DNA from 2 places in the Blautia sp. CAG:257 genome. Region 2 is predicted to be linked to the other one. Evidence: predicted binding sites of a transcription regulator. Region 2 holds the regulator's gene; the other holds the start of a gene.
The links. The regulator HrcA, encoded in region 2, represses chaperone genes, less so after heat shock. The targets are predictions, from matches to a motif close to TGTTAGCACTCNNNNNNNNNGAGTGCTAACA.
Positions count from the first base shown of each region.

Region 1: QVP40_RS01055 (Hsp20/alpha crystallin family protein) is a predicted target of HrcA. The motif match lies at 2,977-3,007, and genes of this name have one in related genera.

Region 1 covers NZ_HF998987.1:707-8,300, forward strand. Annotated here, with positions in the region: gene QVP40_RS01040 (MmcQ/YjbR family DNA-binding protein) at 237-599, shown strand; gene QVP40_RS01045 (magnesium transporter CorA family protein) at 789-1,658, shown strand; gene QVP40_RS01050 (HdeD family acid-resistance protein) at 1,802-2,335, opposite strand; gene QVP40_RS01055 (Hsp20/alpha crystallin family protein) at 2,408-2,848, opposite strand; gene QVP40_RS01060 (DUF4118 domain-containing protein) at 3,190-4,038, shown strand; gene QVP40_RS01065 (sensor histidine kinase) at 4,064-4,696, shown strand; gene kdpA (potassium-transporting ATPase subunit KdpA) at 4,724-6,349, shown strand; gene kdpB (potassium-transporting ATPase subunit KdpB) at 6,395-7,594, shown strand, end outside.
Region 2 covers NZ_HF999112.1:5,482-13,075, reverse strand. Annotated here, with positions in the region: gene dnaJ (molecular chaperone DnaJ) at 1-83, opposite strand, end outside; gene dnaK (molecular chaperone DnaK) at 108-1,988, opposite strand; gene grpE (nucleotide exchange factor GrpE) at 2,173-2,802, opposite strand; gene hrcA (heat-inducible transcriptional repressor HrcA) at 2,821-3,891, opposite strand; gene QVP40_RS12290 (EAL domain-containing protein) at 4,298-5,128, opposite strand; gene QVP40_RS12285 (sensor domain-containing diguanylate cyclase) at 5,101-5,718, opposite strand; gene QVP40_RS12280 (GGDEF domain-containing protein) at 5,770-6,849, opposite strand; gene uvrB (excinuclease ABC subunit UvrB) at 7,101-7,594, opposite strand, start outside.

The DNA of each region.
Region 1 (7,594 bases), on a different contig from region 2:
ATTCGGTTTTGGGGTGCTTCGGGGTTTTCAATTTAGGGAACCCTGCCCTAAATTGCCATTTTTGCGGAAGTGTATATACACTTCCTGTCCTTGCTGCTGTTCTACCCTCTAATAGATAAATTCAGGTGAAATAGAAAATTGCAAAAGAATTTGAGAAACTGAACAGGTAGTGCAGCTCATGAAAATGTGGTATGATTATTGTCAAGATACGAGAACATCCAGAGGTGAAAAAAAGAGTGGATAGAGAAGAAATTTTTGAATATGTGAAAAAGCAGTATGGAACAATACCTGAATATTTGTGGAGCAGTTCTCCGGATAGTGCAGTGCTTCGCCATCATAATGGAAAATGGTATGCGGTGATCATGAATGTTGAGAGATCCAAACTTGGATTGGATGGAGATGATACCGTGGAAATTATAGATGTTAAATGTGATCCGGAAATGACAGGAATGATTATCCAGACCTATGGTTTTCTGCCGGGCTATCACATGAATAAGCAGCATTGGATTACGATTTTGTTGGATGGAATAGTAGGAGAATCGAAAATATTGGATTTTCTGGATATGAGTTATGATTTGATTGATAGAATGCAGAAATGATAAAAAGAAAATTTCTCAAAACTATTCTTATTGATATATAAAGAAACTTTGTGAATAATGCAAAAACAGCATGAGCTATTTCAATAATGGCGATAGGGATTATATGTAACAGTGCCTGCCATTTCGTATTTACATTTCATAAAAAGAAAGAGTATTCTGATTTTCAAGAGCAGAATAATGGGAAGGAGTATGAGTGATTCTATGATGAATATACATTTCCTTACGATCTTACGGGAAGATGAATTTCGTGAGTTGAAGAAAGTTTTTCCGCATGATAACGAATTATTACACAGTATCAGATCAATCCGATACTGTAAAGCAGAAGTGTTTCGGGATTGTATTCTGGGAACCTTGCGAGTACCGGAAAAAAATGAAATACGTACACCACATGTTGTTTGTGGATTTTACCTGACAGATAAAGAACTTTTTTTAATTGAGGACAGTGGGAAACTGAAACACTGGATAGAGAAAAAGGAAGAAGAGTTTCAGGAGCTGAAATCGCCGGATCAGTTTCTTCTTAAGATGATGGAACTGATGATTGAATATGATCTTCTATATTTATTACATTTGGAAAAAGAAATTGAAAAGATGGAAGATCAGCTCATAAAAAGTGTTCCAGATAATTTCTTTACGGTTCTTACAAAGTATCGACAGAAACTATCTGAGCTGGATGCATATTATGAACAGCTGGCTATGATTGGTGATCTATTACAGTCTCAAGATGGACTGACTATTATCCATAATACAGAATCGTGGAATCGTTATGCACTCAGGACAGAACGACTGCATAACCATGTGCATTTGCTTAGAGAAAATATACTGCAGTTACGTGAACTGTATCAATCTCAGCAGGATGCACAACAGAATAAAATTATGTGTATATTGACAGTTGTGACAACCTTATTCCTGCCACTTACACTTTTGACCGGCTGGTATGGGATGAATTTTGTAAATATGCCTGAGCTGCAGTGGAAATACGGATATGTTGCAGTGATTGCAATTGCAGTAATTACAATTATTCTGGAACTCATTTATTTTAAAAAGAAAAAATTGTTGTAGGATAAGATTATCCGTAGAGAGTAAAAGATTTTTTTCAGAATTAGGTATTCATTAAAATAGGCTGCACACAATTTTGTATGCAGCCGAATCTATATGAAGAGGTGCCTTTTTCCTCTTTGGCAATGTTAGTTTTTGTTATATTTTTATAACCAGAAACGGTTGGAAAAGCATCCACGCATAACGGATACAATTCCCTGAAGGATCAGGAAAAATCCGATTACCCAGGCCATAGCTGCAATACTTGCAAATGGATGTGTGAAAGACAGAAAACCAATCACAGTCAGCAGGATTCCAAGTACCGTAAACCAGCCCCAGCCTCTTACTCCCAGTTTTTGAAGGTCAAAGGAATTAACCAGTTTGGTGATACCTGAAAAAATCAGCCACATTCCTAAAATAAAGGAGATTGTCATTGCTGTAAACCATCCATTTCCCAAAATGAATAAAGACATCAGTACGGTCAGAATGCCGTCAGCAAGAAACCAGCCAGATCCTGCCATATAATCATGACCGGCTGCAAATATCACTATATCTATAATGCCGGAAAACATCATGGCAACTCCAAAGATAATGGGAAGACCATAAAGAATTTCTCCGGGATTCCTCAAACATCCAATCCCGGTTATAATCAGAAAGATTCCGGCTAAAATCCATAATACTTTTGATGTCGTTTTACTCATATCAAAAACCTCTTTCCCAATTGTGTTTAGCTTTTAAAACAGGCAGGGGTTTTATTCCCTGCCCGTTTGAGATTAACCTTCAATGGCAATATAATGGGAGTTGTTTTCTACTGTCTTCTGCTCTTTTGGAACAGTAAAGGAAAGAATACCATTTTCAAATTTCGGATGGATGTCTTCTCTCTGAACATTATTTCCTACATAAAAGCTCCTGCTTACATTTCCGGCATAACGCTCTCGGCGGATATATTTTCCTTCCTTATCCTTTTCATCTTTATCAAGACCTTTTGCGGCACTTACCGTTACATAACCGTTTTCAAGCTGGATCTGAATCTCATCTTTCTTAAATCCCGGAAGATCAATGGCCACTTCGTAAGTGTTGTCTTTTTCCTTTACATCGGTCTTCATGATATGGGGAGCATGTTTCCCATACAATTTTTTATCGATGTCCGGAAAAGCAAAATCATCCATAAAATCATCAAATAAACTTTCTCCAAAAATATTAGGCATTAACATAAGTCATATCTCCTTTCATGACATAAACTAAAGTTTGCACTATCGGAGAAACCCGAAGTGTTGATTTATGAATATCAGGAAGAGAAATCATTTCCTCTTCCTTTGTTCTATGCGTAATATAACATATGAATTAGCACTCGTCAATAGAGAGTGCTAATAATTATGTGAAGATTTTGTGAATTATAAGAAATTATATGACTACTGATATTAGATCCAGCGGCATTGATTCCAAATGTTAATCATTATTTGAGCAGAAACAGAATGCCATGTTTCATGGGATTGGAAAAACAGACTGCGAGTGCTATACTTAACGGGATTAATATGATAATAAAGAGGCGATCATGATGATGAAAAAGAAAGAAATCCTGCAGAGCCTGTTGAAATTGGTGGTTATCGTATTTGCAGCCACCGTACTTGGGAAGATTTTTACAGGGCTTGGATTTCCAGAAACGAATATTGTTGTGATGTATCTTCTGGCTGTTCTTCTGGTTGCGAGATTTACATCAGGATATCAGTATGGGATTTTATCTGCAGTAGTTTCACTCCTATGTTACAATTATTTTTTTACGGAACCCTATCATACGCTTGCAGTAAATGATCCCGGGTATCTGATTACTTTTTCCATTATGCTGACAACTTCCATTCTTACAAGTGCCCTGACAACAAAAGAAAAGCTTTTAACGGAAGAAGCAAATGAAAGAGGGAAAGAAAGCCAGATCTTATATATGCTTTCCAGTAAGTTGTCTGATGCGGCGGATATGGAAGCTGTTCTCAGAATTGCAGCAGAAAGTATCAGTCATCTGCTTCAGGTAAATGTCGGATGCATTTATGTTGGAAGGCAGTCTGAACCGATCTTCATCCAGCAGTCCGGAAAAGAGCAGATTCACAGAAGCGTGCCGGATGCAGATGAGATTCGGAAGAGATATACAAATCTTCGAACCGAATATCTGGAAGAAGAGGACACTTATGGGTACCCGGTCAACGGACGGGAGCATTTGCTGGCAGTTGTTAAAATTGATAAAACCGTAAATGAAGAACATCTGCAGGAAAAGAAAAAGTTACTGCATTCTATTATGGAGAATGTTTCCATGGCAATGGATCGGATTGAAGTAACGATAGAAAGAGTTCGTGACAGAGAAAGCATGGAACGAGAGAGAACGTGCGAATCTTTTGCGTGCAATCTCTCATGATCTCAGGACACCACTGTCGGGTATCATGGGGACATCGGAAATGCTGATGGATATGACTGACAAAGAAGACAGACGTCAGGAACTGCTTCAAGGTATTTATCAGGACGCAGACTGGCTGAAATCATTAGTGGAAAATATATTAAGCCTGACCAGGCTGCAGGATGGTAAAATTGTGATACAAAAAGAAATGGAAGCAATCGAAGAGGTGATTGGCTGTGCAGTTGCTCATGTGGAACGGAGCTTTCCGGAGCGGGAGATACAGGTAGAGATACCGGAAGAGTTCCGGCTAGTGCCGATGGATGCAAAGCTGATTGAGCAGGTAATTACCAATCTGTTGGACAATGCAGTGAAACACACAAGACCGCAGGAAGCCATTACTGTTTCTGCCAGTTACACAGAAGATGAACTACTGGTTTCTGTCCGGGACGAAGGAGAGGGAATTGCTGAAGCAGACGTTTCCAATCTATTTAAAATATTTTACACTTCCAAGACTCGTTCAGTTGATGTGAAAAGAGGAATCGGGCTGGGGCTTACGATCTGTGAGACGGTGGTAAATGCCCATGGCGGAACGATCATCGGGCGGAACCGGACGGATAGAAAGGGAGCAGAGTTTATCTTTACATTACCTCTCACGGAAGGAGGAAGAAAAATTGTTTAAAGAAAAAATATTGACCCGGAAGAAGATATGTCATGGAAAAAGTATCTGGTAAGTGTACTGGCATTTTCCGGATTTGGACTTCTGGTACTGTTTCTTTTACAGGTGTTCCAGAAATTCCTCCCATTTAATCCCCAGCATATAGAGGGAATGAGTTGGGATCTGTCACTGAATACTGCCATCAGTTTTGTGACAAATACAAACTGGCAGGCATACAGTGGAGAATCACAGCTCAGCTATCTGTCTCAGGCTCTGGGGCTGACGGTTCAGAATTTTGTGACACCGGCTACTGGTATTGCAGTTTTATATGCTCTGATCCGTGGTTTTACCAGAGTAAAAGGAAAAGGCGTGGGAAATTTCTGGACAGACCTGACAAGATCCACCCTGTATGTTTTAATGCCGCTTTCTCTGGCAGGTGCACTTATGATTGCTTCTCAGGGTGTTCCACAGACATGGAAAGCTGCAGAAACTGTAGAATTGATGGAGCCGGTTGCTTTTGATGCTGATGGCAACTATCTGGAGGATGCCAGAATAAACGGAGATACCGTAACGGTAGATGGAGAGGTTGTAGAGGATGCGGAAGTTGTTACAGAGGAAATCGTTCCTCTCGGTTTTGCGGCAAGTCAGATTGCTATTAAACAGCTGGGTACCAATGGCGGTGGATATTATGGTGTAAACTCTGCACATCCGCTGGAAAATCCGAATTGGTTCAGCAATTTACTTGAGATGCTGTTTTTGCTTCTGATACCTGCGTCATTATGCTTTTCATTTGGCCGTGACGTAAAAGACAAAAAGCAGGGAATTGCAGTTTTTATGGCGATGTTTCTGATGTTAATTGCGGCAATGTCTGTAGTAGCAGTGAATGAGCAGTCCGCATCTACGGTCCTTACAGAAAATGAATATGTAGATACTTCCACTGACGGACAGGCTGGTGGAAATATGGAAGGAAAAGAAGCAAGATTCGGTATCGGTTCCTCTGTCACATGGGCAACATGGACGACGGCAGCATCCAATGGTTCCGTAAACTCTATGCATGACAGCTATACGCCTCTTGGCGGTATGATCACAATGCTTCTGATGCAGCTTGGTGAAGTAGTATTCGGAGGCGTAGGGTGTGGACTTTACGGTATGCTTGGATTTGCAATATTAACTGTATTTATTGCAGGATTGATGGTCGGAAGAACACCGGAATACCTGGGAAAGAAGATTGAGCCTTATGAAATGAAATGGGCAGTCCTGGTATGCCTTGCCACACCAATCGCCATATTGGTATTCAGTGGAATAGCAGCAGCGGTTCCATCCGTTGCAGAAAGCCTGAATAACTCCGGGGCACATGGTTTTTCTGAAATGCTGTATGCATATTCATCAGCCGGAGGAAACAATGGTTCTGCATTTGCCGGTTTTGGCGCAGATACTCCATTTTTGAATCTTACTCTTGGTGGTGCAATGCTCCTGGCAAGATTCCTCCCAATTACAGGAATCCTTGCAATCGCAGGAAGCATGGTACAGAAAAAGAAACTGGCAGTTACAGCAGGAACCTTATCTACCAGTAATGGAATGTTTGTATTCCTGCTGATCGTGATCGTGCTGCTGATTGGTGCTTTGAGTTTCTTCCCGGCACTGGCATTGGGACCGATTGCAGAGTTTGTTGGATAAAAATCAGGAATAATCGAATGATTTGATCATATGGAGGAATCAAAAATGGCAGAAAAACAAAAAACTGCCCTCTCTGATAAAAAAATGATGATGAGGGCAATCAAAGATTCATTTATTAAGTTAAAACCGAAAACGCAGGCAGGCAATCCGGTCATGCTTCTGGTTTACCTGTCGGCAATCATGACTACCGGACTCTGGCTTATTTCTCTGATTTTCGGAATTGGAGATGCACCGACCGGCTATACCTGTGCGGTTGCAGTGATCCTGTGGTTTACGGTATTGTTTGCAAATTTTGCAGAAGCGATTGCAGAAGGAAGAGGTAAGGCACAGGCAGATTCTTTGAGAAAAGCAAAGAAAGACGTAGATGCCCATAAGATCCCGTCACCGGATCAGAAAGAAAGGATTACAGTTATTCCGTCCACAAGCCTTAAAAAAGGAGATTTGGTTCTGGTAAAGGCAGGGGAACAGATTCCAGGTGATGGAGAAGTTGTGGATGGTGCTGCATCTGTGGATGAAAGTGCAATTACCGGTGAGTCTGCACCGGTAATTCGTGAGAGTGGCGGAGACAGGAGTGCCGTAACAGGCGGAACCACTGTGCTGTCTGACTGGATTGTTGTGAGAATTACCAGTGAAGCAGGGGAAACCTTTATGGACAAGATGATTGCCATGGTAGAAGGAGCAAATCGTAAGAAGACACCGAATGAGATTGCATTGCAGATTTTTCTTGTTGCATTGTCCATCGTATTTATTATGGTAACCATGTCCCTTTATACATACTCTATGTTCTCTGCAGAGCAGGCAGGAATACCGAATCCTACATCCATTACGACCCTTGTTGCATTGCTGGTCTGCCTGGCACCGACAACCATTGGTGCGCTGCTTTCTGCAATCGGCATTGCAGGTATGAGCCGTCTGAACCAGGCTAATGTGCTGGCAATGAGTGGAAGAGCCATTGAAGCGGCAGGTGATGTAGATATTCTGATGCTGGATAAGACAGGAACGATTACTCTGGGAAACCGTCGTGCAGATGCCTTTATTCCGGTAGATGGAGCTTCGGAAAAGGAACTGGCGGATGCAGCACAACTGTCTTCCCTGGCAGATGAAACGCCGGAAGGAAGAAGTGTTGTAGTTTTGGCAAAAGAAAAGTTTGGAATCCGGGAAAGAAGTCTTTCTGATAAAAATATGGAATTTGTCCCATTTACCGCAGTGACCCGGATGAGCGGTGTGAATTTTGCAGGGACAGAA
Region 2 (7,594 bases):
TTTCGATATGCTCTTTTCAGTTCCGCGTCACTGGCATTTTTTGCAACGCCCAGGACTTCATAGTAATCTCTTTTATCAGCCATCGTTTCTCTTTCCTGTGCTTTCTATCAGACTTCTTTATAGTCTGCGTCTACTACATCATCGCCATATCCGGCTTCGTTTCCGCCCTGGGAAGCTCCGCCGCCCATGTTGCCCATGTCCGGGCCTGCCTGGCCTCCGCCCTGCTGTGTCTGCTCATACATTTTTGCAAACAGCTTCTGAGCGCTTTCCATCATTTTTTCCTGTGCAGCCTTGATATCAGCTACCTGTGCGTCTGTCATCTCAGCATTTGCAGTCTGTGCAAGAAGATCTTTCAGTGCGTTGAGGTCTGTCTCAACTGCTGCTTTGTCATTTGCATCAATTTTATCGCCTGCTTCTTTCAGGGCATTCTCAACCTGGAATACCATGGAATCTGCATTATTTCTTGTATCAATTGCCTCTTTACGTTTCTTGTCCTGAGCCTCAAACTCTGCTGCTTCTTTTACAGCCTTGTCAATTTCGGAATCAGACATGTTGGAGCCTGCTGTAATAGTAATGTGCTGCTCTTTTCCTGTTCCAAGATCTTTTGCCGAAACATTTACAATACCGTTGGCATCAATATCAAAAGTAACCTCGATCTGCGGAACACCACGACGTGCTGGCGGGATTCCGTCCAGACGGAACTGGCCAAGAGATTTGTTATCTCTTGCGAACTGACGCTCACCCTGTACAACATTGATATCTACAGCAGTCTGGTTGTCTGCTGCTGTGGAGAAGATCTGGCTCTTCTTTGTAGGAATTGTTGTATTTCTCTCGATCAGACGTGTTGCGATTCCACCCATTGTCTCGATAGAAAGAGACAGAGGAGTAACATCCAGAAGAAGGATATCGCCTGCGCCTGCATCTCCTGCAAGCTTACCACCCTGTACGGAAGCGCCAAGTGCAACGCACTCATCCGGGTTCAGAGATTTGCTTGGCTCTTTGCCTGTGAGCTGTTTTACTTTATCCTGTACAGCCGGGATACGTGTAGATCCACCTACCAGAAGTACCTGGCCAAGTTCGGAAGCTGTGATGCCTGCATCAGACAGTGCACGACGTACCGGCTCTGCTGTTTTTTCAACAAGATCATGTGTGAGCTCATCAAATTTTGCTCTTGTAAGGTTCATATCAAAATGCTTCGGTCCCTCTGCTGTTGCAGTGATGAACGGAAGGTTGATGTTTGTAGTTGTTGCAGAAGAAAGCTCTTTCTTTGCTTTTTCAGCAGCTTCTTTCAGTCTCTGGAGAGCCATCTTGTCGCTGGAAAGATCTACGCCCTCAGTTCTCTTGAACTCTGCAAGCATATAGTCTGTGATCTTCTGGTCAAAGTCGTCACCACCAAGGCGGTTGTTTCCTGCTGTGGAAAGAACCTCGATAACACCATCGCCGATTTCAATGATGGAAACATCGAAAGTACCGCCGCCAAGGTCATATACCATGATCTTCTGTTCTTTTTCATTGTCAAGACCATATGCAAGAGCTGCTGCTGTCGGCTCGTTGATGATACGTTTTACATCAAGACCTGCAATCTTACCTGCATCCTTGGTTGCCTGACGCTGAGCGTCATTAAAGTAAGCCGGAACTGTGATAACTGCTTCTGTTACAGTCTCGCCAAGATATCCCTCTGCATCTTTTTTCAGCTTCTGAAGAATCATAGCGGAAATTTCCTGCGGAGAATATTTCTTGTCGTCAATTGTTACACGATAATCAGAACCCATCTCTCTCTTAATGGAGGAGATTGTTTTTTCTGCGTTGGTAACTGCCTGACGTTTTGCAGGCTCACCTACCAGACGCTCTCCTGTTTTTGTAAAAGCTACTACGGATGGTGTAGTTCTTGCACCCTCTGTATTTGCGATAACGGTGGGCTGGCCACCTTCCATAACTGCCACACAACTGTTTGTTGTTCCTAAGTCAATACCAATAATTTTTCCCATGATAATTTTTCCTCCTGATTTATTTTCATTCTTTGTCTCTATATCCATGACTACTTATTATCTAAGGATGCCCGATTCACTAAATTCATCCTTCCCTGCGGTCAGATTCATTAAGTTCCTTCGTGCGACCTTCGCACTAAATTCAACCTGCGCCATACGGCTTGTTTTCATTAAGTGCTCTAGGTCAATTGGCAACCTTTACCATACTGTGACGAACTACAAATCCTTTATAGGTGTAGCCTTTCTGAAGCTCTTCCACAACCATATTGTCTCCGGCTTTCTCATCTTCCACATGCATTACTGCATTATGGAAATCCGGATCAAATTCTTTGCCGACAGCCTCAATCGCTTCCACGCCAAGTCCCTCAAGTGTTGTCATAAGCTGTTTGTAGATCATCTTCATGCCGTCTGCAAAAGCATCTCCTTCCTGAGCCTGTGCAAGACCTCTTTCAAAGTTATCAACTACCGGAAGCATGTTTTCAATGATCTCTTTTGCTCCGATCACATACATACTGGATTTTTCTTTTTCTGTACGTTTACGGAAATTATCAAACTCTGCCATGCTGCGTTTCAGCCTGTCAGTCAGCTCCTCGATCTGCTGATCTTTTTTATCCTTTTTCTTTTTTCCAAAGAAAGAGGTTTTGGTCTTTCCCTCAGTTTTTTCATCCGCGGAAGCTTCGCTTCCCTCTGCGGTATTCTCTCCGGCTGTGGCTTCCGGTGAATCTTCCTGAGCTTCTGTTACAGTCTCATTTTCAGAAATTTCTTTTTCTGTGTCTTCCTGTACTTCAGCTGCGTTCTTCTTTTCTTCTGCCACGCGTTCTCTACCACCTTTCTATCCTGCCTGCTGGCTGTCACCATTTTCTTTTTTATTTTTTCCAAATACCTGATCTAATTCAACCTTCAGGGTCTTCAGATTATTAACAACATTTTCATAATCCATTCGTTTCGGTCCTACAATACCGATGGTACCATGCAGCCCCTGACCAAGCTCATAAGTAGCTGTTACAACACTGCAGTCCTTCATGGTCGGAATCGAAAGTTCATCTCCGATATACACCTGAACCCCTGTATTGTCCGCATCTGCCATGCTTTCCTTTACAAGGTCTGCAAGCTGCTGTTTTTCTTCAAAGGCGGAGATCAGTCCTGTTGCTTTTTCTTTATCTGATAATTCCGGATACTTGAAGAAGTTCGTAGCACCTGACGTATAGATTTCCAGATCCTCTTCATCCACATGTATGGTAGCCGCTACTGCGTCCAATACAGTGGCAACCAGCCCGCTGTGGATTCCCGCCTGTTCCTTCAGTCTTGCAATCATTCCCAGATTAATATCCTGAATCGGAAGCCCGTTGAGATTTGTATTCAGAAGAAGATTCAGTTTTAAAATTGTCTCGTCATCCATTTCCTCATCAAGATCTATGATCTGGTTCCGGATGACATTTCCCTCACAGACAACTACTGCTACCAGCTGAAGCTCATTTACTCTGGAAAGCTGGATAAATTTCAGCTTACTTCCGCTGTACTGGGGAACTGAGATCATTGTTGCGTAATTGGTATTGCAGGCAAGAACTCTGGCCACTTTTTTCAGGACCTTTTCCATCTTGTCTGTTTTCTCAATCATCAGATTTCGTATCTCTTCAATCTCATCTTCCTTTTCCTGCATCAGCTCATCCACATACAGCCGATACCCTTTATCTGAAGGAATTCTTCCGGCAGAGGTATGAGGCTGCACAATATAGCCTAAATCTGTCAGGTCAGACATTTCATTTCGGATTGTTGCTGAGCTGACATTAAGATCTGTATACTTGGAAATTGTCCGGGATCCCACCGGCTCCCCTGTTTCCATATAGGTCTTGATGATCGCTTTTAAAATCTTCTTCTTACGATCAGTCAAAATATCTTCCACGCCCTCAGCTCCTTTCCTTTTATTAGCACTCAATATCAAGGAGTGCTAACATCTACATTGTTAAGATAGCACCGTTAAAATATTTTGTCAAGAGATAAGAGATATTTTTATAAAAATCTTTTGTATACAAAAAATACAGACATTCCAGAGAATACGGATCTGAAATATCTGCATTCATATAACAAGGAACTTACAGGCGCTGTATATTATAACTTTCTCCAGTCTTACCCGATTCCCTGTTCTGACTCCATTTTTCAAGCTTTTAAACCGTCACTGTCTTTGAAGGAATCATCAGTTTACAGTCCGGAATAAGAAACAGATAACTGCTGTTGCAGTGGTAAAGCTTCAAATACTTCTGTTTTGCAGTTTCTGCATCAGAAAGTTCATTTTCAGCGTTTCTAAAACCTTAATCGTTTCCTTCCGTCTGACATTCCGCTGAAATTTTATTTCTTATGGCATTTTTGCTCATAGGTTTTCCAAAATAATATCCCTGAATACAATCAAGTTCCATTTTTTTCAGCATTTCATATTCTTCCAGTGTTTCCACACCTTCCTGACAGACTTTAATATTTACATCATGGCAGATTTCCACTATAAAAGTGATAAAGGCAGAATCAAATCGGCTGTATAAAATATCTTTCAGAAAGCTCCTGTCAATTTTAACCAGATCAATCGGAGCATTTTTCAAAAATTCTAAAGAAGAATACCCTGTACCAAAATCGTCCATCGCAATACGGATTCCCATTTCCCGAAGTTTTTTATATTTATTTCTGAAAATATCCATTCTTTGCACTGCACTGCTTTCTGTCAGTTCAATTACAAGATTCTTTGCAGGAAATTTTTCCTCTTCCAGAATTTTTTCTACATCTTCTATATACTGGTCATTCATCATCTCAAGAGCTGAAGCATTTACACTAATATCAAAATCCGGCTTGATCCTGATCCATTCTCCTGCATCCCGGATTGCCTGTCTCAGTACCCATCTCCCCATTTCATAAATCATTCCTTCTTTTTCCATAACCGGAATGAATTCCACTGGTGAAATACGGTTTCCCTTCTCATCACAAAAACGTACCAGAGCTTCTACACCGGTCAGCGCTTTTGTTCTGCCGTTTACCTGAGGCTGATAGTCCAGATAAAATCCACGAAACTCATGATTCATTGCATCTCTCAGCACTTTAAGAAGTTCCAGCATATGACTTTTTTGATTCAGGATCTCTTCTGTGAATATGACCATTCTGTCTTTTCCCTGTTCTTTTGCATACTGTAGGGCATAGTCTGCATGCAGATACAATTCATCTGCCGTCTGGCCGCTATCAGAAAAAAAGCACAGCCTGCTGACAGATGAATTTCAAGTTTCTCTTTTTTCCATTCCTGAAGAGCACTGAATCTTTTTTGTATTCTTGAAAAAAATTGATTTACTTCTTTTTTTCCCGCATCTCTCATAAGAAATCCCAGGCGGTCATTATCCAATCGAAACAGCCTTGCATTATCAGGTAGCAATACCTGTATATTATAAGCTATTGTACATAAAATCCTGTCTCCGAATTTTCTGCTGTAAAGTTCATTGATCTGCCGGAAATTATCCACGTCCAAAATAGCAACTGCAATTTTCTCTTCCTGACTTTTTTCTATGTACTTTCTGATTCTTTTCATAAACATCCTGTGATTAAAAAGCTGTGTAAGGGGATCCACCTTATTCTGTCCGTCCATTTTATGCATGATTCCGGCAAATATAACCGGTATCCCACATTCATCTCGTGTAAGATATCCACGGCATCTCATCCATACGTATTTTCCGCTTCTCTGTTTCGCACGAAATTCCACATAATGGGCATCTCTTCTGTTTTCACCGATTTCCATATTTGATTTATAAAATCAATTCCAGTCATCCGGATGAACAATCTTTCTCCAGTATCCAATGGGAGATTCTATTACTTCTCCCGGAAGATCAAACTCATCAATCAAAGCAGACGTATATTGAAAAACCCCTGTTTTCATATTACATACATAAAGATAGTCATCCGTACTGTGTACAATTGCCTCATAAAGATACTCTGCAGGATAGTCCATGCTTGTTTTTCCGCTTTGCTTACTCAGAGAAATTTCTTCCTCACAGGCAAGAACATTATTTTTATAATGCCTTAATTTTTCTTCATACATTTTTTCATCTGCCTGATCCAGAAGTTCATCCACTGTACACTTACTTCCGCCATTTGTATGACTGAGCCCATAAGAAAATGAAACAGAATAAGGTCTTCCTTTTTCCTGTCCGTATCTTTCTATTCTGCTGCGCCATTCTAAGATTTTTTTCGAGACAGTTTTTACACTTTTTCCAAAAAATGCAAGAGCAAATTCATCCCCACTTATACGGAACATAAAATCCGGTGATTCCAGCTGACTGTTCAGGAATTCACTTATTTTTTGAAGAACCACATCTCCCTCTGCAAACCCAAAACATTCATTTACTGTTTTCAGTTCATCAATGTCTATTAAAACCAGCACACAGGACTGTCCGCTGTCCAGCTTCTCCATTTTTTCTTCCAGCATCTTCTTTCCGCTTGCTCTGTTCCACACATTACAAAGAGAATCTCTGGCTGCACGTTCTGTAAGCTGAAGCATTTCTGTAATATCATAGGCCTGCTGCATATGAGCTTTTTTCCCTTTCCATACAATCAGGCTGTCATGATTCTCAAATACTCTTCCCAGCTTTGTATTGTTTTCTTCCCAGGTAATACAGGATGCAGGATCTTTCGATTTCAAAAGCTCCGGTATCTTACAAAATTCACACCGTTCTTTTTTTCCCACCTGAAATACTTCCCAGCACTTCATTCCTTCCGGATTCTGAAATCCATAGTCCTTTTTCATTTTCTGATTCATAAACAGGATTTCATTATTTTCCACATCTGTAATATAGATATTTGCCTGCATATGATTCAGAATTTCTTTCATTTCCATTTTCTTTTTCTCTCCTTTAGAGACTGCCTTCTTATCTCCGGTAATACCATAGAATTCTGATTGCAGGCAGTCTCACAGCCCTCATTTTCCATTAAACAAATAATTCAGCCAATTTGTTTACTGTCATTCAGTATATCACATATTCTGCCCCCTGTCACAAAATCCCACATAATTCCACTTTTTTCCGCAAATCAGAACATGAATTTCACCTTTTTCAACAGGTACGTTCTTTTATTTACAAATACTTATAGCTATACTTCCTGAAGATTCTTTTTCAGCTCCAGCATCTTATCCCTCAACTCCGCCGCCTGCTCGAAATTCAGATCTGCTGCTGCCGCACGCATCTGCTTTTCTACCTGGGCGATCAGCTTCATCAGCTCCTTACGGCTCATGGACTCCGGATCTTTTTTCAGCTTCACTTCTGTCTCTGCAACTGCTTTGGAAACTGTGATCAGGTCACGAACTGCCTTCTTAATAGTTGTTGGTGTAATTCCATGTTCTTTATTATAAGCCTCCTGAATACTTCGCCGGCGCTCAGTTTCCTGAATGGCTTTTTTCATGGAATCCGTCATAACGTCCGCATACATGATCACATGGCCTTCACTGTTTCGTGCCGCGCGGCCGATGGTCTGGATCAAGGAGACTTCCGAACGGAGAAATCCCTCTTTATCTGCATCCAGGATTGCCACCAGCGTAATCTCGGGAATGTCCAGTCCCTCCCTGAGAAGGTTAATTCCCACCAGAA